DNA from 2 places in the Dickeya fangzhongdai genome. Region 2 is predicted to be linked to the other one. Evidence: predicted binding sites of a transcription regulator. Region 2 holds the regulator's gene; the other holds the start of a gene.

Region 1 (5,091 bases), 1.2 Mb from region 2:
TGGGCGAAACCGGTATGGTCGGTTCGCCGAAACGCCGCGAAATCGGCCACGGTCGTCTGGCTAAACGTGGTGTGCTGGCTGTGATGCCGAAACCGGAAGCCTTCCCGTACACCGTACGTGTGGTATCCGAAATCACTGAGTCCAACGGTTCTTCTTCTATGGCGTCCGTATGCGGCGCGTCGCTGGCGCTGATGGATGCCGGTGTGCCGATCAAGGCTGCCGTTGCCGGTATCGCGATGGGTCTGGTGAAGGAAGGCGACAACTTCGTGGTTCTGTCTGACATTCTGGGTGACGAAGACCACCTGGGCGACATGGACTTCAAAGTAGCTGGTAGCCGTGAAGGCGTGACCGCGCTGCAGATGGACATCAAAATCGAAGGTATCACCCGCGAAATCATGCAGGTGGCGCTGAATCAGGCCAAGGGTGCGCGTCTGCACATTCTGGGCGTGATGGAACAGGCGATTAGCTCGCCGCGTGGCGATATCTCCGAATTCGCACCGCGTATTCACACCATCAAGATCAGCACCGACAAGATCAAAGATGTGATTGGTAAAGGTGGTTCGGTGATCCGTGCGTTGACCGAAGAAACCGGTACTACCATCGAGATCGAAGATGACGGCACGGTGAAAATCGCATCGACCGACGGCGAAAAAGCGAAACATGCCATTCGTCGTATCGAAGAGATCACGGCTGAAATCGAAGTGGGCCGTATCTATCAGGGCAAAGTGACCCGTATCGTTGACTTTGGCGCCTTTGTAGCCATCGGCGGCGGTAAAGAAGGTCTGGTACATATTTCTCAGATCGCCGACAAGCGCGTTGAGAAAGTGACCGACTATCTGCAGATGGGCCAGGAAGTGCCGGTTAAGGTACTGGAAGTGGACCGTCAGGGTCGTATCCGTTTGAGCATAAAAGAAGCAAATGCTCAATCTCAGGAAACTGTTCCGGTTTCCGAGGAAGAATAATAGCGGATAATCGATTGGCAGCTCCTTACGATGTGAAGGAGCTGCGTGTATTATAAGGAACGGATATCCTTATGCTGAGCAGTCGGGGACAGGATGTTCATCCAATGTTTGTCTTCGGGAGTGGGAAATGAAGCCTTTCTTGCGCTGGTGTTATGTTGCGACAGCAATTATGCTGGCAGGATGCAGCAACACGGATTGGCGCAAAGATGCATTGCTGGCGGTACCGTTGCAGCCAACGCTGCAGCAGGAAGTCATCCTGGCGCGCATGGAGCAGATCCTGGCGAGCCGGGCAATTACTCCCGATGAACGAGCACAGCTGTTATATGAGCGCGGAGTGCTGTATGATAGCCTCGGGTTACGGGCGTTGGCGCGAAATGATTTTTCACAAGCGCTTTCCATCCGTCCCGATATGCCGGAAGTATTTAACTATCTCGGCATTTACTTGACGCAGGCAGGCAATTTTGATGCTGCCTATGAAGCGTTTGATTCTGTATTAGAGCTTGATCCAACTTACAATTATGCGCGTTTGAATCGGGGCATCGCTTTGTACTACGGCGGTCGCTACCTGTTGGCGCAGGATGATCTGCTAGCGTTTTATCGCGACGATCCTAATGATCCTTTCCGTTCCCTGTGGCTTTACCTGGTGGAGAGAGAAATCAATCCCGAGAAGGCCAAATCAGCGTTGAAAGAACGCTACGAAGGGGCAAAGAAAGGTGTGTGGGGATGGACGATTGTCGAATTCTACCTGGGCGACATCAACGAAAAAGTGTTGATGCAGCGTGTGCAGGAAGAAGCTAAGGATAACACTTCGCTCGCCGAGCATCTCAGTGAAACTGACTTCTATTTAGGTAAGCACTACCTAAGTCTGGGGGACAAGAACACCGCCGAGGCGTTGTTCAAGCTGACGGTTGCTAACAATGTTCACAACTTTGTTGAGCACCGCTATGCATTGTTGGAATTGGCGCAGTTAGGCCAAGAGCAAGACGACCTATCAGGATCGGACCAGCAATAGCTGACGAACACCTTTCAGCCTGAAATCATGACGATTTCTTCATCGCCTTAACGGGCGAGGCTTTTTTGTTCGCTTTTTAATCCAATTTGAGCCGGTTCACACTTTTCAATGAAAATGATTGAGTATTTTCTCGACAAGTTATGTAGACTGGCCGCCATTTTGAAGTGAGGCAAAGTTTACATGGCAGAGTTTGAAACCTCTTTTGCTAGTCTGGGGCTGTCCGCTCCGATTCTGAATGCACTGTCTGAGATGGGGTACGAAAAGCCGTCCCCGATTCAGGCGGAATGTATTCCTCATCTGCTCAACGGGCGCGACGTACTGGGTATGGCGCAGACCGGGAGCGGCAAGACCGCGGCATTTTCCCTGCCGCTGCTGAACAATATCAAGGCTGACCTGAAAGCGCCGCAGTTGCTGGTGCTGGCGCCGACTCGTGAGTTGGCGGTGCAGGTTGCTGAAGCCTGTAACGAATTTTCTAAACATATGCAGGGCGTCAACGTGGTTGCTCTGTATGGCGGCCAGCGTTATGACGTGCAGTTGCGCGCGCTGCGTCAGGGACCGCAGATTGTCGTCGGTACCCCGGGGCGTCTGCTGGACCACCTGAAACGCGGTACGCTGGATCTGTCCAACCTGAGCGGTCTGGTGCTGGACGAAGCTGACGAAATGCTGCGCATGGGCTTCATCGAAGATGTGGAAAACATCATGGCGCAGATCCCGGCTGAACATCAGACGGCGCTGTTCTCCGCCACCATGCCGGAAGCGATTCGTCGTATCACCCGCCGTTTCATGAACGATCCGCAGGAAGTCCGCATTCAGTCCAGCGTGACCACTCGTCCGGATATCAGCCAGAGCTACTGGACGGTATACGGCATGCGTAAAAATGAAGCGCTGATCCGTTTCCTGGAAGCGGAAGATTTTGATGCGGCGATCATTTTCGTGCGCACCAAGAACGCCACGCTGGAAGTGGCCGAAGCGCTGGAGCGCAGCGGTTACAACAGCGCTGCGCTGAACGGCGACATGAATCAGGCGCTGCGTGAACAAACGCTGGAGCGCCTGAAAGACGGTCGTCTGGATATCCTGATCGCGACCGACGTTGCCGCGCGTGGTCTGGATGTTGATCGTATCAGCCTGGTAGTGAACTACGACATCCCGATGGATTCCGAGTCCTACGTACACCGTATCGGCCGTACCGGTCGTGCTGGCCGTGCCGGACGCGCGCTGCTGTTCGTGGAAAACCGCGAACGCCGCCTGCTGCGCAACATTGAGCGCACCATGAAGCTGACGATTCCGGAAGTGGATCTGCCGAACGCCGAACTGCTGGGTCAGCGCCGTCTGGCGCAGTTTGCCGCTAAAGTACAGCAGCAACTGGAAAGCAGCGATCTGGACATGTACCGTGCGCTGCTCAGCAAGCTGCAACCGCAGGAAGAGCTGGACATCGAAACGCTGGCAGCCGCGCTGCTGAAGATGGCGCAGGGCGAACGTCCGCTGATTCTGCCGCCGGATCCGGTGGTTGAGCGTCGTCCGCGCCGTGAATTCCGCGAACGCGACGAGCGCTTCGAACGTCGTGGCGACCGTAACGATCGTGGCCCGCGTGGCGAGGATCGTCCGGCTCGTCGTGAGCGTCGTGACGTCGGCGAAATGGATCTGTATCGGATCGAAGTGGGTCGCGACGACGGCGTGGAAGTGCGTCATATCGTGGGCGCGATTGCTAACGAAGGCGACATCAGCAGCCGTTACATCGGCAACATCAAACTGTTTGCCTCGCACTCCACCATTGAGCTGCCGAAAGGCATGCCGGGCGATCTGCTGTCGCACTTCACTCGTACGCGTATTCTGAACAAGCCGATGAATATGCAACTGATGGGCGATGCTCAGCCGCATGAACGCCGTGAGCGTCGTGAAGGCGGCGAGCGCGGCGATCGTGGTGGTCGTAGCTTTGGCGAGCGCGCCGGTGCCGGCAATGGCCGCGGTCGTCCGTTCAATGGCGAACGTCGTGAAGGCGGCGAACGTCGTGGCGGCAGCCGTGACGGTCAGCGTGCGCCGCGTCGTTTCAGCAATGCCTGATAACGTCTGACGTTGATATGAAAAACCAGCCCTCGGGCTGGTTTTTTTATGTCACGATTTTTATGTGATGGTTTTTAGATCACTGAATGCGCGGTTCCCGCACGATTTCCGCTTGCAGCTGTGCCACCAGTTCAAATGAACGCAGCCGCGCCTGATGGTCGAATATCTGGCCGTTAATCATCAGCTCGTCCGCCTGGGTTTCCCGCAACAGGGTTTGCAGGCCGTGACGCACTTTGGCCGGATCGCCCACCACCGCCAGTCGTAAAGTCTGTTCTACCGCAAACTGTTCCGCGGCGGACCAGTGCGCCTCCATCGACGTTACCGGCGCAGGCAACGGTCCCGGCGTGCCGCGTCGCAGGTTGATAAACTGCTGCTGCAACGAGGTGAACAGAAAACGGGCGTCCCGCTCGCTGTCGGCGGCGACCACGTTGACGCACACCATGGCATACGGTTTTTCAAGCTGGGCGGATGGCTGAAAGTTATCCCGATAGCGCTGCAATGCCTGCAGGAGCATGTCCGGCGCGAAATGGGCGGCGAAGGCAAACGGCAATCCCATCGATGCAGCCAACTGTGCGCTGTACAGGCTGGATCCAAGCAACCAGATCGGGACGTTCAGCCCCTGTCCCGGCACCGCCTGCACGGCCTGTCCCGGCTGAGCAGGGGCGAAGTAGCGCTGAAGTTCCTGCACATCACGGGGAAAATCGTCAATATCGGCGTTCAGATGGCGGCGCAACGCCTGCATAGTACGTTGGTCGGTGCCCGGCGCGCGTCCCAGACCCAGTTCAATCCGACCGGGATAGAGTGATTCGAGCGTGCCGAATTGTTCGGCAATCACCAGCGGAGCATGGTTTGGCAGCATGACGCCGCCGGAACCGAGCTTGATACGTTGCGTACCGCCGGCAATGTAACCGATCAGCACCGACGTGGCCGCGCTGGCGATACCGGTCATGTTGTGATGTTCCGCCAGCCAGTAGCGTTGATATCCCCATTTTTCCGCGTGCTGCGCCAGACTCAGAGAATGGTGGAACGCATCGCGGGCTGTGTTGCCTTGCGGGA
Region 2 (16,587 bases):
AATGAACGCGCCATTAACTATGCGGCCACCAACGCTTATCAGATGAAGGAAATCTTCGACGACGCTTTCGGCGAAGGGTTATTCCTGAACAAGATCGGCGCGGAACGCAGCCCGGTCAGCCGTCCGGAATCCGATTGCTGGGACGTGGTGCTGGAATTCTTCAACCCGAAAGAACGCCTCACCGCCGCACGCAAACTGTATCGCTACACCATTGACGTCAGCGATGTCATGCCGGTCACCATCGGTACGCTGCGCAGCTGGCATGCCTATTAATATCGGCCTGCCGAACCATACCGTTTTTCAGCTTTGCCGCCAGTCGGTGGCATTAACCTGGGGATATCCCCAAAACGTAATGCAAATACACTCAAGGAGAAATAACCATGAAACTTCCAACCCAAGCACAGAATGTTAATCGCGCTAACCGTGTTGCCGAAGCCAAAGCGTCCGGCGTTAACCCGGCCTTCTGGGGCCAGGCGCTGAATCTGCTGAAAAAAGCAGGCCAGGGCGCGCTGTCCGGCGTACTGAGCTAATCAGTAATGGTGCATGACCGAATGGTCATGCACCATTTATTCATAATAAAAATAAATAATTAAATGTAGTCTGGTGTTAATTGTGTTGTCAAAATCAGGGGATATTAGGTTAGGTGAATTTACATCATAACTAATTGGTATGCTTTATTGTGGTTGGTGTGCGTAAATATCAACCTGTCGTGAGTGTGGTCTGGTATTTGGAAATGAAGCCATGAAAAGGTGTATTGATTTTGATTGCAGAGGGGAATGTATGTCTAACAACGGATTTATGGTGAACACAGCAGTGATCAAAGACCTCAGGTTAAAAAAAAATTAAGTCAGGAGGAACTGTCAGAACAAAGCCTTGAATCAAAGTGTTATATCTCTATCTCTACAATAAAAAGAGCGGAGTTAGGCAAGCCGATCTCCAGACAAACGTTGTATAAATTTGCAAAATTCTTTGATGTCACCGAGGAGAACCTCGTGCTGCAGTCACATGATCCCGCATCCTGTGATTTTAATTCTGATGAGTATAAATATATCGCATTTTTGTTTGCTGATTTATATCAGATGCTGGTTCTACGTGATGCGAATAAAATCTGATTGTAGATATAGAAAATAATATTTTAATGGTTTTAAGAATGATGCCGTTTTTATCATTGTGATAAGAGTGGTTGCATAAGAATAAAGTAATGGCCTATTCAGCGATACAATAGCGCCGAATATTTATTCGGCTGATTTTAATGCCGGCAGGGAATGCATTTATTTTTATCCCGATACAACGGTGATAATGAGTAAAAAATCAGTAAAGGGATTTACATTATTTTTACCAGGGTTTGTCCAGAGAGTCTGTCGACAGAATCTACGGATTCATTTTGATTGTCGAAATAGCGGTTTGAATGAGAAGGGCGTGTTGCATAAGTCACGCCATTTCTTATGAAGGGGCGCATTTTATTACCTCAACTAATTTGACTGCAGGAAAACCAACGCACCTGCAGCTTGAAACATGACGGGGATATTGTGAAATGTGCACTGGCAGGAGTTGAATAAAGGATTTTCCCGTGAAAACAGAAAATATACTACCTGGTAAATTAAAAAGTATTCCTGCCGAAAAAATACCCCTCATGGGCTATTCGGTGGGGCGACATATCCCGGAATTTATCTTTTTGCCTTCGGTACTGCGTGACCGAATCGATCGGTTGATGTTATCCGGTAGACCCATTTTGCTTTCTGGCGAGCCGGGCGCAGACCTGTCTGAGATTACCGGCTATATTCGCGCCAGACTTCAGGCGTTGCAGGGGCGCTATGTCGAACTGAGCGGCGAGGGCGACCCAACGAAACGGCTGGAGGAGGCACTCGCCGCTATTCCCGACGATCGTCGGCTAACCTTGTGCATTCCTGGTTTTGATACGCTGACCGAACAGCAGCAGCAGAAGGCTCTGGCGTTGCTTCGGGTAGAACATGCCAGGCGGAGCGAGCTACGGCTGGTGTTCGGGCTGATTGCTGCGCCGGCGGAGAACAGCGCGTCGTCGGCGCAGCCCGCTGCTCAACTGGTGTCGGCGTTTGGCTGCCAGTCGCTGTCAGTACCGGCCCTGAAAGGCCGAACGCAGGATATCGCCGAACTGATTCATGCCGCCTGGCAGGCGTACCGTCAGTCAATCCGGCAGACATTGCATCCTGAGGTGCTGTTTCACCTGCATCATTACGACTGGCCCGGCAATGTGCGGCAACTGTGGCACAGTATCGCCCGGCTGTTGATGCTCAGCGACGACGCCGAGATCGACCTGGCGCAGGCCAGTAGTATTCTGCCGCAAATCGTGGCCCGAACGGAGCTGGCGCCGTCAGGCGAGCGGCAGCGGATTAACCGTTCATTATGCGATGCGGTGCTCAGCCGTGATCAGGACGCCCTGCAACAGTTTCACCCGTCGGTAATCAAAGCGCTGCTGTATCTGGGCGAGCATTTCCAGCAGGAAGTAACGTTGATTGAGCTGGCGGAAAATTCCCACATCAGCCCGTCGCATCTCTCCTATCTGCTCAAGCACAGCCTCCGGCTGTCGTTTAAGCAGATTTTGAATCAAACCCGCATTTTCTATGCCTGCCAGCGGCTGGAGTGCCACCCCATGAGCCGGATCACCAATCTCTACCTGGATTGCGGCTATGGCGACCTGAGTCATTTTGAGAAGATGTTCAAACGCTATACCGGCGTTACGCCCATCGAGTTCCGGAAAAAATTCAACCCGGTGGTGCTGCGTGATGAAACCGGGTGACAGCCGACGCCCTTTCTTAACGTCCCCGGTCATGGCATGGCCGGGTTTTCCCCAGGATTGGCGCACATTTATTTATTTCCTTCTCCGGCTGTTTCAGATGTGCATCTGGACAACCGTGTCTTAACTCTTCAGACTCGACATCATTCCTTCTTCATCATGCTGTGTTAGGTATGATGTCTACGACGAGCGTAACGCCATTCACCCGCTGATAGATAAAGATATGTTGCTACTTATCGACAACTACGACTCCTTTACCTACAACCTGTACCAGTATTTTTGCGAGTTGGGGGCGGAGGTGCTGGTCAGGCGTAATGATGCGCTGACTTTGGCGGACATCGAGCGGTTATCGCCGCAACGACTGGTGATTTCCCCCGGCCCTTGTACGCCGGATGAAGCCGGGATTTCGCTGGCGGCTATCCGCCATTTTGCCGGCACGCTGCCGATTTTGGGGGTGTGCCTGGGGCATCAGGCGCTGGGGCAGGCATTTGGCGCACGGGTGGTGCGCGCCCGTCAGGTGATGCACGGCAAAACCTCGCCGGTGCGGCACACCGGCCGCGGCGTGTTCGCCGGGCTGGCAAACCCGTTGACCGTCACCCGTTATCACTCGCTGATTCTGGAACAGGATTCGCTGCCTGATTGTTTTGAGGTAACCGCCTGGACCGAGAACGACGCCGGAATGGATGAGATCATGGGAGTGCGTCACCGCTCGTTGCCGCTGGAAGGCGTGCAGTTCCACCCCGAAAGCATTCTCAGCCAGCAGGGGCATCAGCTACTGAAGAATTTCCTTGATTTATAGAGGGATAGTGGGAGCAAATCCGGCTTTATACCCGTCATGCTTCACGTTGCAGGTGTGCCGGCGTTATTACCAGGCCCTTCCTATTTAGGGCATGTCGGATTAATGATTGCGTATTTTTGATTTTTTATGCATATTTAATGACTATATTTTCACTCGAAAACCACGGATATCACAACGGGGCAGCAAATGGCGACAGAGAAAGCAGCAGTAACACGGGATACTTACGATAAGGTAATTCTTCCGGTTTATGCACCCGCGCAGTTTGTGCCGGTAAAAGGCAAAGGGAGCCGTGTCTGGGATCAGCAGGGCAAGGAATATATCGATTTCTCCGGCGGCATCGCGGTGACGGCGCTGGGGCACTGCCATCCGGCGCTGGTGGCGGCGTTGAAAGAGCAGGGCGAAACCCTGTGGCACACCAGCAACGTGTTCACTAACGAACCGGCGCTGCGTTTGGCCACCAAACTGATTAATGCGACCTTTGCCGACCGCGTCTTTTTCGCCAACTCCGGCGCGGAAGCCAACGAAGCGGCATTCAAGCTGGCTCGTCATTACGCCATTACCCGCCACAGCCCGTACAAAACCAAGATCATTTCGTTTTATCAGTCGTTCCACGGTCGTACGCTGTTCACCGTTTCCGTCGGCGGCCAGCCGAAATACGCCGATGGTTTCGGCCCGAAACCGGCGGACATCGTGCACGTGCCGTTTAACGATCTGGATGCGGTAAAAGCGGTGATGGATGACCACACCTGCGCGGTGGTACTGGAACCGATTCAGGGCGAAGGCGGCATCACGCCTGCCACGCCGGCGTTTCTCAAAGGGGTTCGCGAGCTGTGCGACCAGTATCAGGCGCTGCTGGTGTTTGATGAAGTGCAGTGCGGCATGGGCCGCAGCGGCAAGCTGTTCTCTTATATGCATTACGGCATCACGCCGGACATTCTGACCACCGCCAAAGCGCTGGGCGGCGGTTTCCCGATCAGCGCGATGCTGACTACGGAAGAGATCGCGTCGGTAATGGCGGTCGGCACCCACGGCACGACTTACGGCGGCAATCCGTTGGCCTGCGCCGTGGCGGAAGCGGCGCTGGATGTGATCAATACGCCGGAAGTGTTGTCCGGAGTGGTGGATCGCCATGCGCGCTTTGTGTCCGCGCTGGAGAGTATCAACGCGCAGTACGATATTTTCGACGAAATCCGCGGCATGGGGCTGCTGCTGGGCGCGCAGCTGAAACCGGCCTGGCATGGCCGCGCCCGGGATTTCCTGGCGGCATCGGCGGATCTGGGGTTGATGGTTCTGGTGGCGGGGCCGGACGTGATTCGCTTCGTGCCGTCGCTGGTGATTACCCCGGAAGAGATCGATCAAGGCATGGCGCTGTTCGGAAAAGCAGTGGAGCGGGTGGTGAAAGGCGCGTAAGCCGCGGTTTTTCTTTCCACTAAAACGACAAGAGCGTGCCTGGGCACGCTCTTTTTGATCCGGCTGATGTTGATCCGGTGGATGATAATCAGCGGGTGCCGTACACCACGATGGTTTTACCGTGGGCGGAAATCAGGTTCTGATCTTCCAGCATTTTCAGGATACGACCGACGGTTTCGCGGGAACAGCCGACAATCTGGCCGATCTCCTGTCGGGTGATCTTGATCTGCATGCCGTCCGGGTGGGTCATGGCGTCCGGCTGCTTGGCCAGGTTGAGCAGGGTTTGCGCGATACGACCGGTAACGTCGAGGAACGCCAGGTTGCCGACTTTCTGCGAGGTCACCTGCAGGCGGCGCGCCATCTGCGAGGACAACCGCATCAGAATATCCGGGTTGACCTGAATCAGCTGGCGGAATTTTTTATAGGAAATCTCAGCGACTTCGCAGGCAGTCTTCGCCCGGACCCACGCACTGCGTTCCTGCCCATCTTCGAACAAGCCAAGTTCGCCGATAAAATCGCCCTGATTCAGATAAGAAAGAATCATTTCCTTGCCTTCTTCATCCTTGATCAGCACGGCAACCGAGCCTTTCACGATGTAGTAAAGCGTCTCTGCTTTTTCACCCTGATGAATCAGAGTGCTCTTCGATGGGTACTTGTGAATGTGGCAATGAGAAAGGAACCATTCGAGAGTCGGGTCTGTTTGCGGTTTGCCGAGAACCATTCGCTGTTATCCTCTGTTGTAATTCACTGCGCAAATCACAGGGCTCAGAGTTCCCTGTACGGCGTGATAACATAGTTATAATTCAATTCCGTCCTGGCGGAATGACGTCAGGGAATAAATATACTGAGGCTGTCTATCGGATGACGCCAGTAAGCCGGCTGCGGGTCTTGCAGAGGCTCAACATACACCGGTTTACTTCTTCGTTTGTAACACAGGTTGAGTGTAGTGTCTTGTGTTGTCTCGCTTCAGCATGATTAAGCTCTGATTATCAGGCTTTTTTGTACATAAGCGGTGTAAAATTTCAAAAATAATTGATTGAGGGCAAACTTATGCAGGCTCGGGTGAAATGGGTTGAAGGGTTAACGTTTCTTGGCGAATCCGCGTCCGGACATCAGTTGCTGATGGACGGTAACGCCGGCGATAAAGCCCCCAGCCCGATGGAAATGGTGCTGATGGCGGCAGGCGGGTGCAGCGCCATTGATGTGGTGTCTATCCTGCAGAAAGGCCGTCATGATGTGGCGGACTGCGAAGTGCGTCTGACCTCTGAACGCCGTGCGGAAGCGCCGCGCCTGTTCACCGCCATCAACCTGCACTTTATCGTTACCGGCAAGGGGCTGAACGACAAGGCGGTAGAGCGCGCGGTGTCGCTGTCGGCGGAGAAATACTGCTCCGTGGCGCTGATGCTGGAGAAGGCGGTGACGATTACCCACAGCCATGAAGTGATCGCGCTCGACTGAATTGCCTGCACGCGGCGGCTAACTTCACCGCCCGCCGCGTCGCTTAATCAATATGATTACCTTCTACTAACCGCTGCACCAGCGGCATCATGATCAACTCCATCGCCAGCCCCATTTTGCCGCCCGGCACCACCAGCGTGTTGATGTGGGAAATGAACGAACCCTGCAGCATCGCCAGCAGGTAGGGATAATCAATGTGGTCCAGCCCCTGAAAGTGGATGACCACAAAACTTTCGTCCATCGACGGAATGGCTTTGGCGGCAAACGGGTTGGAGGTGTCCACCGTCGGCACGCGCTGAAAGTTGATATGCGTGCGGGAAAACTGCGGAGTGATGTGGGTGATGTAATCTTCCATCGAACGTACGACGGAATCCATTACCGCTTCGCGGGAGTGACCGCGCTCGTTGATATCGCGCACCAGCTTTTGAATCCACTCCAGGTTGACGATCGGCACCACGCCGACCAGCAGGTCGACATGCTGCGCCACATCGTGCTGGTCGGTGACTACGCCGCCGTGCAACCCTTCGTAGAACAACAGATCGGTCGGTTCCGGCATCGGCTCCCACGGGGTGAAGGTGCCCGGCACCTGATTGTAGGGAATCGCCTCGTCGTAAGTGTGCAGGTATTTGCGGGTCTGGCCGGTGCCGCTGTGGCCGTATTCGATAAAGGAGTGTTCTAGCTGGCAGAAGTCGTTCGCTTCCGGCCCGAAATAGCTGATGTGGCGGCCCAAATCCCGCGCCTTGCGGATCGCCATATCCATTTCCGGCCGGGTGTAACGGTGATAGCTGTCGCCATCCACCAACGCGGCGCGAAGATTCAGTTGCTGGAAAATCTTGCGAAACGCCAGACTGGTGGTGGTGGTCCCCGCACCGCTGGAGCCGGTGACCGCGATAATTGGATGCTGGTGCGACATGGTGTGCAACCTCCGGTGAATGGTGCAACCTCCGGTGAATGGTGCCAACTCCGGTCAGAGATATCTGATAATTGTTAGCATGTTTATACCGCGGTGACACGCCAATTTACGTTTTTAAGCGATTGATTCAGGGCTGATACCGTTCACCGCTGCTGAGCTGACTGCGGGGCATGATATTGACGGTTTCATGCAGTTCAGACCAGACCAACACCACGTCGCCCTGCGCCAGTTGCTGGCGTACATCGGCCACTTTTTCATCCAGCGTTCGCTCCTGCTCGCCGTAGTCGGTCCCTTCGCGCAGGACGAACGATTCAATCAGGTTTTGCAGCGTTTCCGACGCCAGTTCTTGCCAGGGAATGATCATGCGTTCTGCTCCAGATAAGGGGTAAACCAGTCGGGAATACGGTGTTCCAGCCACAGTTCGGGTTTGCGCCACGACCCACCGACAAAGCCGACATGGCCGCCGCATTCCGTCAGTTGGTAGTCGATGTTGGCCGGCAATTGCGATGTATCGGGGATCACGGCCGGCGTCATGAACGGGTCGTCTTTGGCCTGAATGATCAACAACGGCTGGCGGATGTGCGATAACCGCGGCAGCGCGCTGCTGCGCCGGTAGTAGTCCGTCGCGCCGGTAAACCCATGCAGCTGTGACGTCACCAGGTCGTCAAACTCCCGCAGGCGATGTACCTGACGTAGCCGTTCGGCGGAAATCGGCAGGCTGCCGGGGTAGGCGGAAAGTTTGCGCAAGGCGCTGCGGCGCAACAGATTAAGCAGATACGACTGGTACAGCCGGGAAAACCCGTGCTCCAGACGGTGGCTGCAAGGCTCCAGCATCAACGGCGCGGAGACGATCGCCGCGGCGTTCAGCGTGACGGGCGCGTCCTGACCGCTCAGCAGGCAAGCCAGCATGTTGCCGCCCAGCGATACCCCGACCGCCGCCGTGGGCGCGGCGCCCAGCGTCTGGTTCAGCCAGTGCAGAAAATAGCGGGCGTCTTCGGTTTCGCCGGCGTGATAGGCGCGCGGCAGACGGTTGGGCTGCCCGCCACAACCGCGAAAGTGCATCACCACCGCCAGCCAGCCGCGCCGCTGGCAGGCGGTCATCAACCCGTGGGCGTAAGGGCTGTGGAAACTGCCCTCCAGACCATGAAACAGCACCACGCGAGGTTTGTGTTTCGCCTGAGCCGGCGTTTCGCTCCAGGCGAGATCGACAAAATCCCCGTCCGGCATAGTCAGCCGCTGCCAGACCGGTTTCAGCGCCGGATGGCGTCGAAGCAGGCGCGGCAGCAGAGTCTGCAGATGGGGATTGCGCACGCCCGGCAAGGGCTGAAAACACTCGCTACGGTGAGAAGAATTATTCATAACCAGAAAGCCATGATGAAAAGGTGTCGTGATGCCCGTGGCGGCGATGCCTGTAGCGGCATCGCGAAAAGCTTGTCTGCATCACATCACGCTGCTAGGTTGTGACGTCCCTTCTGTTACAGGATTGTCGTTTCATGGAGCACTTCAGTCTGTTTCTTTCAATGCTCGGTTTCTTGTGGGTCGCCGCCATTACGCCCGGCCCCAATAATATGCTACTTACCGCCTCCGCCGCCAATTTTGGCGTATTGCGTTCTATGCCGTTGATGCTGGGCATCATGGTCGGCATGCAAAGCATGTTGCTGCTGGTGGCGCTGGGGCTGGGGAGCGTGATCCTGCTTTATCCGTCGCTGCATCTGGCGTTGAAGGTGCTGGGCAGCGCCTATCTGCTATGGTTATCGTGGAAGATCGCCACCGCGGCGTATGAAAAACTGGATACCGACACCGCGCCGTCGGCGCCGATACCGCTGTATCAGGGCGGGTTGCTGCAATTCCTCAATCCGAAGGCCTGGCTGATGGCGTTGGGCGCGGTGGCGGGGTTTAGCCTGGCAGGCGACGGTTACGCAGGGTCGGTGGTGGCTATCAGCATTGCGATGGTGTGCGTCAATTTCGTGGCTGGGGTTATCTGGCTGGGATTCGGCGCGATGATCGGCCGCTTGTTGCGTAGCCCGCGCGCCTGGAAGATTTTCAATCTCGCGATGGGGTTGCTGACGGCGACCTGCGTGCTGATGATCTGGCATTGATGGGTGCGGCGGGCCGTGCGTTGCCCGCCGTTTGGGCGTGAAGTCGGGTTTTTACCCCTGGCTTTCCGCGTCGCGCAGCAACTGCTCCAGTTGCTCCTGCGCATCCAGCCAGGCCATTTCGGCGTTTTCCAGATCCGCTTTCGTCGCGCTTTGCTTTTGCAGGCACTCGGTCAGTTCGCTTTTACGGCTGACGTCATAAAGCGCGCTGTCGGCCAGGCGTTCTTCCACTGCGGTCAGCGCGGTTTGCAGTTTCTCCATCTGTTGTTCCAGTTGGGTAATCTGCTTACGCAGCGGTTGGGTCAGCGTGCGTAACTCGGCGTCGCGCCGTTTCTGATCCTTCCTCGACTGAGCGCTGTTGGCGGCGTTGTCTCTGGAGGCGGATTCCGTTGCGTTATCCTGCTTCTGCGCATCCAGCAGCCATTGTTGGTAATCCTCCAGATCGCCGTCAAACGGTTCGACCTTGCGGTCATGCACCAGATAGAGATCGTCGGTGGTGGATCGGATCAGGTGACGATCATGAGACACCACGACCAGCGCGCCTTCGAAGTCGATCAACGCCTCGGTCAACGCCTGACGCATGTCGAGATCCAGGTGGTTGGTCGGTTCGTCGAGCAGCAGCAGGTTGGGGCGCTGCCAGACGATCAGCGCCAGCACCAGCCGTGCTTTCTCGCCGCCGGAAAAGCGCTCGGTAGGCTCGGTCACCTTGTCGCCCCGGAAATCAAAACCGCCGAGGTAGTCGCGCAACTGCTGCTCGGTTTCCCGTTCCGCCAGCCGGACAAGGTGCTGCAACGGCGACTCGTCGGGACGCAGGAACTCCAGCTGATGCTGGGCGAAATAGCCAAGACGCACGCCTTTGGCCAGGCCGATGTCGCCGCTGAACGGCTGAAGCTCGCCCGCCAGTAGCTTGATGAGCGTCGATTTCCCGGCGCCGTTGTGGCCGAGCAACCCGATGCGCGAACCGGGCACCAGATTGAGTTTGATGGAATCCAGAATCAGACGGTCGCCGTAGCCCGCGCTGACTTTTTCCATCCGCAACAGCGGGTTGGGCAACGCTTCCGGCGCCCGGAAGCTGAAGCGGAATGGGTTGTCGACGTGGGCCGGGGCGATAAGCTCCATGCGTTCCAGCATCTTGATACGGCTTTGCGCCTGCTTGGCCTTGCTGGCTTTGGCGCGAAAACGGTCGATGTAGTGCTGCAGGTGGGCGACCCGTTCCTGCTGATGCTGGTACATCGCCTGCTGTTGAGACAGGCGGGTGGCGCGCTGCTGCTCGAACGAGGTGTAGTTACCGGTGTATTCGAACAGGGTTTCCTGCTCGATATGCAGAATCCGGTTGGCGATCGGGTCGAGAAAATCCCGATCGTGGGAGATCAGCACCAGCGTGCCGGGATAGTTCTTCAGCCACTTCTCCAGCCAGATCACCGCGTCCAGATCCAAGTGGTTGGTCGGCTCGTCGAGTAGCAGTAAATCGGAACGGCAAATCAGCGCCTGCGCCAGATTCAGGCGCATACGCCAGCCGCCGGAGAAGTCGCTGACGGGCTGTTGCAACTGTTCCTGCTGAAAGCCGAGCCCGTTGAGCAGGCTGGCGGCGCGCGCCTGAATCGACCAGGCCTGAACGGCGTCCAGCTTGCCGTGCAGGGTGGCGATGGCGTTGCCGTCGTTGCGGGCATTCGCCGCGTCCAGGTCGGCTTCCAACTGGCGGAACTCGCGGTCGCCGTCGATCACGTAATCAATCGCCGATCGCGCCAGCGCCGGGGTTTCCTGATTGACCCACGCCAGCGCCCAGTTTTGCGGAAAGGTTACGCTGCCGCCGTCGGCGCTGATTTCCCCTTTCAGCAACGACAACAGGGTTGATTTGCCACAGCCGTTTTTACCGACCAGGCCGACTTTTTGGCCGGGGTTGACGGTAGCGGTGGCGTTGTCCAGCAGTACCCGGGTACCGCGTCGAATTTGCAAGGAGGAGAAAACAATCATAACGCGCCAAATGTTCAAATATGTTAAATTACCGATCGGGTATCAGGACTGCCGTGTCCTGTTGTATTGCTGCGCAGCATGGTAGCCGAAAATACCTGCAATGACGACGCTTTGGAGGGGAATGATGTCGCAGCCACCAAAAATTTTGCTGCTGTTTGCCCATCCGGAATCCCAGGATTCGGTCGCGAATAAGCTGTTATTACAATCCGCCCGCCAGCTTGGGCATGTCACCGTGCACGATCTTTACGCGCACTATCCTGATTTTTTTATCGATATTCATCATGAGCAGCAGTTGCTGCGCGAGCATCAGCTGATCGTGTTTCAGCATCCGCTTTATACCTACAGTTGCCCGGCTTTGTTGAAAGAGTGGCTGGATAGGGTGCTGACCCGCGGCTTTGCCAACGGGGTCGGCGGTAATGCGCTTGCCGGAAAATACTGGCGATCGGTGGTGACGACCGGCGAGCAGCAAGACGCTTACCGGTCTTCGGGTGTGAATCGTTACACGATGGATGACGTATTGAGACCGTTTGAAATGACGGCGACCATGTGCCACATGCACTGGCTGTCGCCGCTGGTGATTTACTGGGCCCGGCGCTTGCCGCCGGATGTATTGCAAGAGCATGCCAGAGCCTATGGCGACTGGCTGGCGTCGCCATTTCCGCGCGGAGAATCCTAGCACATGGAAACCTCTTCTTTGCTGAATGCCGGCGTGCTGTTTCTGTTTGTTGCCGTGTTGATGGTGCCGATCGCCGCCCGTTTGGGAATCGGCGCGGTGCTGGGGTATTTGCTGGCCGGTATCGCCATCGGTCCGTGGGGGTTGGGCTTCATTCGTGATGTGGAAGCCATCCTGCATTTTTCCGAGCTGGGCGTGGTGTTCCTGATGTTTATCATCGGTCTGGAACTGGACCCGGCCAAGCTGTGGCGGCTGCGGCGTTCTATTTTCGGCACCGGCGCGGCGCAGGTGCTGTTGAGCGCCGCGGTGCTGGGCGGCGCGCTGTATCTGAGCCAGTTTTCCTGGCAGGCGGCGCTGATTGGCGGTATTGGACTGGCGATGTCTTCCACCGCCATCGCGCTGCAGCTGATGCGCGAAAAAGGCATGAACCGCAACGAGTCCGGCCAGCTCGGCTTTTCCGTGCTGCTGTTTCAGGACCTGGCGGTGATCCCGGCGCTGGCGCTGATTCCGGTGATGGCGGGCGTGCAGGGCGAGCTGGATGACTGGCGTCAGGTGGTGCTGAAGGTGGTGGCGTTCGGCGGCATGTTGATCGGCGGCCGCTATCTGGTGCGTCCGCTGTTCCGTTTTATCGCCGCCTCGGGCGTGCGGGAAGTGTTTACCGCCGCCGCGCTGTTGCTGGTGCTGGGCTCCGCGCTGTTCATGGACGCGCTGGGGCTGTCGATGGCGCTCGGTACCTTTATTGCCGGCGTCCTGCTGGCGGAAAGCGAATACCGTCATGAACTGGAAATTTCCATTGAGCCATTCAAAGGGCTGTTGCTGGGACTGTTCTTCATTTCGGTAGGGATGTCGCTCAATCTCGGCGTGCTGTACGCCAATATCCTGATGGTGTTGGCGGGCGTGGCGATCCTGGTGGTGGTGAAAGGGTTTATCCTGTACCTGCTGGCGCGGTTGTACGGGCTGCGTTCCTCCGAACGCCTGCAGTTCGCCGGGGTGTTGAGTCAGGGCGGGGAGTTCGCCTTTGTGCTGTTTTCCTCCGCCGCCACCCACAAAGTGCTGAAAGGGGCGCAGTTGCCGCTGCTGCTGGTGACGGTGACCCTGTCGATGATGGTGACGCCGATCCTGATGCAGTTGATCGACCGTATTCTGGCGCGCCGTTTCAATGCGCAGGAAGAGCCGGACGAAACGCCGTACGTGGAAAACGATGAGCCGCAGGTGATCGTGGTGGGATTCGGTCGTTTCGGGCAGGTGATCGCCCGTTTGCTGATGGCCAACAAAATGCGCATCACCGTGCTGGAGCGCGATATCAGCGCCGTCAGCCTGATGCGCAGCTACGGCTACAAGGTCTATTACGGCGACGCCACCGAGCTGGAGTTGTTGCGCGCCGCCGGCGCGGCACAGGCTCAGTCCATCGTGATTACGTGTAATGAGCCGGAAGACGCGATGACCATCGTGCATCTGTGCCAGCAGCATTTCCCTCACCTGGAAATTCTGGCCCGTGCGCGCGGCCGTGTGGAGGCGCACGAGTTTTTGCAGGTCGGCGTGACGCAGTTCTCGCGCGAAACCTTCTCCAGCGCGCTGGAGCTGGGCCGCAAAACGCTGATCTCATTAGGGATGCATCCCCATCAGGCTTACCGGGCGCAACAGCATTTCCGGCGGCTCGACATGCGCATGCTGCGCGAACTGATGCCGCAGCGCCAAGGCGATGTGGCGCAGATTTCCCGCGTTAAGGAAGCCCGCCGCGAGCTGGAGGATATCTTCGAGCGCGAAATGCTGCGTGAGCGACGTCGACCGGACGACTGGGACGAACACTAGGCGCATTCGCGGCGTACCGCAGTATGCCGCGAACGCAGACCATCAGGATACATCAAGAAAGGGAGCCGGAGGGCAACCATGCGGAAACGTTTTATTGCCGGGGCGGTATGCCCGAAGTGCCACTCGCAGGATACGCTGGCGGTGGGGCGCGAGGGCGACGATGAGGTGGTGGTGTGCGTGCACTGCGGTTATCAGCAGAGCCAGTCGGAAACGCCGCCAAAAGCCGCCACCCCGCCTGCCGGCGAAATCATCGGTATGTTTCGCCCGGAATAGGGCGACACAAGCCTTAAGTCATTGCTGCCGGCCAGCGTTGCCGGGATAGTTTATCGCAGACAGTTTTTTTATCCCGGACAGTACATGGGGACGTTTTTCCGCTACAATTTGCGCAAAATCGATTTCCAACGCTAGGAGATATCATGAAAGTAGCAAAAGACCTGGTGGTCAGCCTGGCCTATCAGGTACGTACGGAAGATGGTGTATTGGTTGATGAGTCTCCGGTGAGCGCACCGCTGGACTATCTGCATGGTCACGGCTCGCTGATTTCCGGTCTGGAAAAAGCGCTGGAAGGCCGCGATGTGGGCGAGCGTTTTGACGTCAGCGTCGGCGCCAACGATGCCTACGGCGAATATGATGACAATCTGGTTCAGCGCGTGCCGAAAGACGTGTTTGTCGGCGTGGACGAGCTGCAGGTCGGCATGCGTTTCCTGGCCGATACCGATCAGGGTCCGGTGCCGGTAGAAATCACCGAAGTGCAGGACGATCACGTCGTGGTTGACGGCAACCACATGCTGGCGGGTCAGAACCTGAAATTCAACGTGGAAGTGGTCGCTATCCGCGAAGCGACGGAAGAAGAACTGGCGCACGGCCATGTACACGGCGCGCACGATCATGACCACGATCACGACGGTTGCTGCGGCGGCCACGGTCATGATCACGACCACGATCATGACCACGGTAAAGGCGGTTGCGGCGGTAACGGCGGCTGCGGTTGCCACCACTGATTTGCCCTTCCCCGAAAAGGCCGCGTTTGCGGCCTTTTTCTTTTTTGTGTCAGGGACTGAGTTGTCAGGGCACGATCGGCGCTTTGGTTTTTTGCAGCGAACGCATGAACGTGTCGTTCAGATGCAGGTGCTGTTCCACCAGTGTCGGCGGCGTGAGCGCCAGCCATTGATTCAGGGAGATGTCCGCGTAGTGGTCGCTCTTGAACAGTTCCAGAAAGCGTAGTGGCGTGGTGCCGGTGTTCTCCACATAGTGCCCCATAGCGAACGGCACATAACCGACGTCGCCGGCCCGAAAATCGAACGTTCGCGCCTGCCCGGACGAAGCAAATACCCCCATCCGTCCTTCCCCTTCGAGATAGTACTGCCATTCGTCATTGTTGGGGTGCCAGTGCAGTTCCCGCATCGCGCCGGGCTCCAGCTCCACCAGCGCGGCGGCGATGGTTTTGGACACCTTGAACACCGAGGAGTCGGTAATGCGCACCGTGCCACCCTTCATCTTGATTGGGGTTTGCGCCAGCATGCGGTGACTGAATGGGTTGGCGACCTGACCGGCGCCGCCAAACGCGCCTTTGTCGATCGACCCCGGCACCGGCGCGGCAAAGATGTACTCTTCGGACGGGCTGGGCAGATGGCTGAAGGTTTCTACCGGTACGCCGAAGTTTTTTGCCAGCACCTCCGGCGGTACATGTTTGAACCAGTCGCTAAGTAAAAAGGTGCTGTCTTCGTCGAAGTTACCGCTGTCAAACGCCAGCAGAAATTCACAACCATCCGGCCCCAATCCCTGAATCGAGTGCGGTACGCCGGGCGGGAAGTACCATAAATCGCCGACGCCCAGATCGTCGACAAACCAGCGTCCCTCGGCGTCGATGGCGGTGATGCGGGCATTGCCGTACAGCATATAAGCCCATTCGCCTTCCTTGTGCCAGTGCAGTTCACGGATGCCGCCGGCGTTGAGGCGCATGTCAACGCCGGCGATGGTGGTGGAAATGCCCAGTTCTCGCTGCGTCACCTGACGCGTCCAGCCGCCGCTGCCTTTGCGTATGTGTGCGTCGCTAAAAGAAAAACGCAGGTTGGGCAGGGTGCCGTTGTCGGTCAACGGCGGGTTGACCAGGTCCGGGTTCTGCGCTTGCCGCAGTGGGTTTTGCGGGCCGGGATCATTACCGCCCTGGCCGTTGCCGGTCCACGGAATGGCGTTGTCTTGCGCATGCAGTTTACCGGCGGCCAGCGCGACGGTTCCACCGACAGTAAACGCCATAAAGTTTCGACGAGTTAATGCATTCATTAGCGACTCCCTTGCTGAGTGATCGTGGTGTCATGATTGACGTGGGTATCATTCGAATGTGTTTTTCCGTGTGGGCACATCGCTACCCACAGCCGGTTACAGTTAAACGTTATTTATTCTTGTGGTGGAGGGATGTCGTTTCATCCCTTTAGGGAAGGCGAGTTGTAAGGATGTGTTGGCAATAAATATAAATATAATTTATGTGTTTGCGGTGAGTAATGGTGAAAAAACAGGCTGGTTGATTTTTTGTTTAATTAATGTGTCTTTTTTGTTTTATGAAGAGCACGTTCTGATAAAAACAGCTTGGGCGGGTTGGTTGGGGGGATAAATCAGGCCGATGTGGTTCAGTCATACTCGTTTACACGTTGTGTACCCGTCCGGGCAAAACCGTCCATC

The links. Region 2 encodes CRP, which controls carbon source genes, mostly activating them, when cyclic AMP is high. Its sites were predicted from a motif close to ATGTGANNNNNNTCACAT; they were not measured.
Region 1: a site for CRP is predicted at 2,059-2,076, ahead of yrbN (protein YrbN). Genes of this name have one in related genera too.

The regions. Positions count from the first base shown of each region.
Region 1 is NZ_CP025003.1:759,215-764,305, forward strand. Features, by position in the region: gene pnp (polyribonucleotide nucleotidyltransferase) at 1-962, shown strand, start outside; gene nlpI (lipoprotein NlpI) at 1,090-1,974, shown strand; gene yrbN (protein YrbN) at 2,083-2,142, shown strand; gene CVE23_RS03635 (DEAD/DEAH family ATP-dependent RNA helicase) at 2,155-4,035, shown strand; gene CVE23_RS03640 (luciferase-like monooxygenase) at 4,115-5,091, opposite strand, start outside.
Region 2 is NZ_CP025003.1:4,531,724-4,548,310, reverse strand. Features, by position in the region: gene CVE23_RS20440 (PatA/PatG family cyanobactin maturation protease) at 1-273, shown strand, start outside; gene CVE23_RS22930 (hypothetical protein) at 381-530, shown strand; gene CVE23_RS20435 (helix-turn-helix domain-containing protein) at 795-1,112, shown strand; gene CVE23_RS20430 (helix-turn-helix domain-containing protein) at 1,646-2,776, shown strand; gene CVE23_RS20425 (aminodeoxychorismate synthase component II) at 2,997-3,572, shown strand; gene argD (bifunctional acetylornithine/succinyldiaminopimelate transaminase) at 3,759-4,982, shown strand; gene crp (cAMP-activated global transcriptional regulator CRP) at 5,071-5,703, opposite strand; gene CVE23_RS20410 (OsmC family protein) at 6,033-6,440, shown strand; gene CVE23_RS20405 (phosphoribulokinase) at 6,484-7,353, opposite strand; gene CVE23_RS20400 (YheU family protein) at 7,481-7,717, opposite strand; gene CVE23_RS20395 (hydrolase) at 7,714-8,712, opposite strand; gene CVE23_RS20390 (LysE family translocator) at 8,847-9,452, shown strand; gene CVE23_RS20385 (ABC transporter ATP-binding protein) at 9,504-11,423, opposite strand; gene kefG (glutathione-regulated potassium-efflux system ancillary protein KefG) at 11,548-12,099, shown strand; gene kefB (glutathione-regulated potassium-efflux system protein KefB) at 12,103-13,908, shown strand; gene CVE23_RS20370 (YheV family putative zinc ribbon protein) at 13,987-14,181, shown strand; gene slyD (peptidylprolyl isomerase) at 14,325-14,909, shown strand; gene CVE23_RS20360 (oxalate decarboxylase family bicupin) at 14,974-16,191, opposite strand.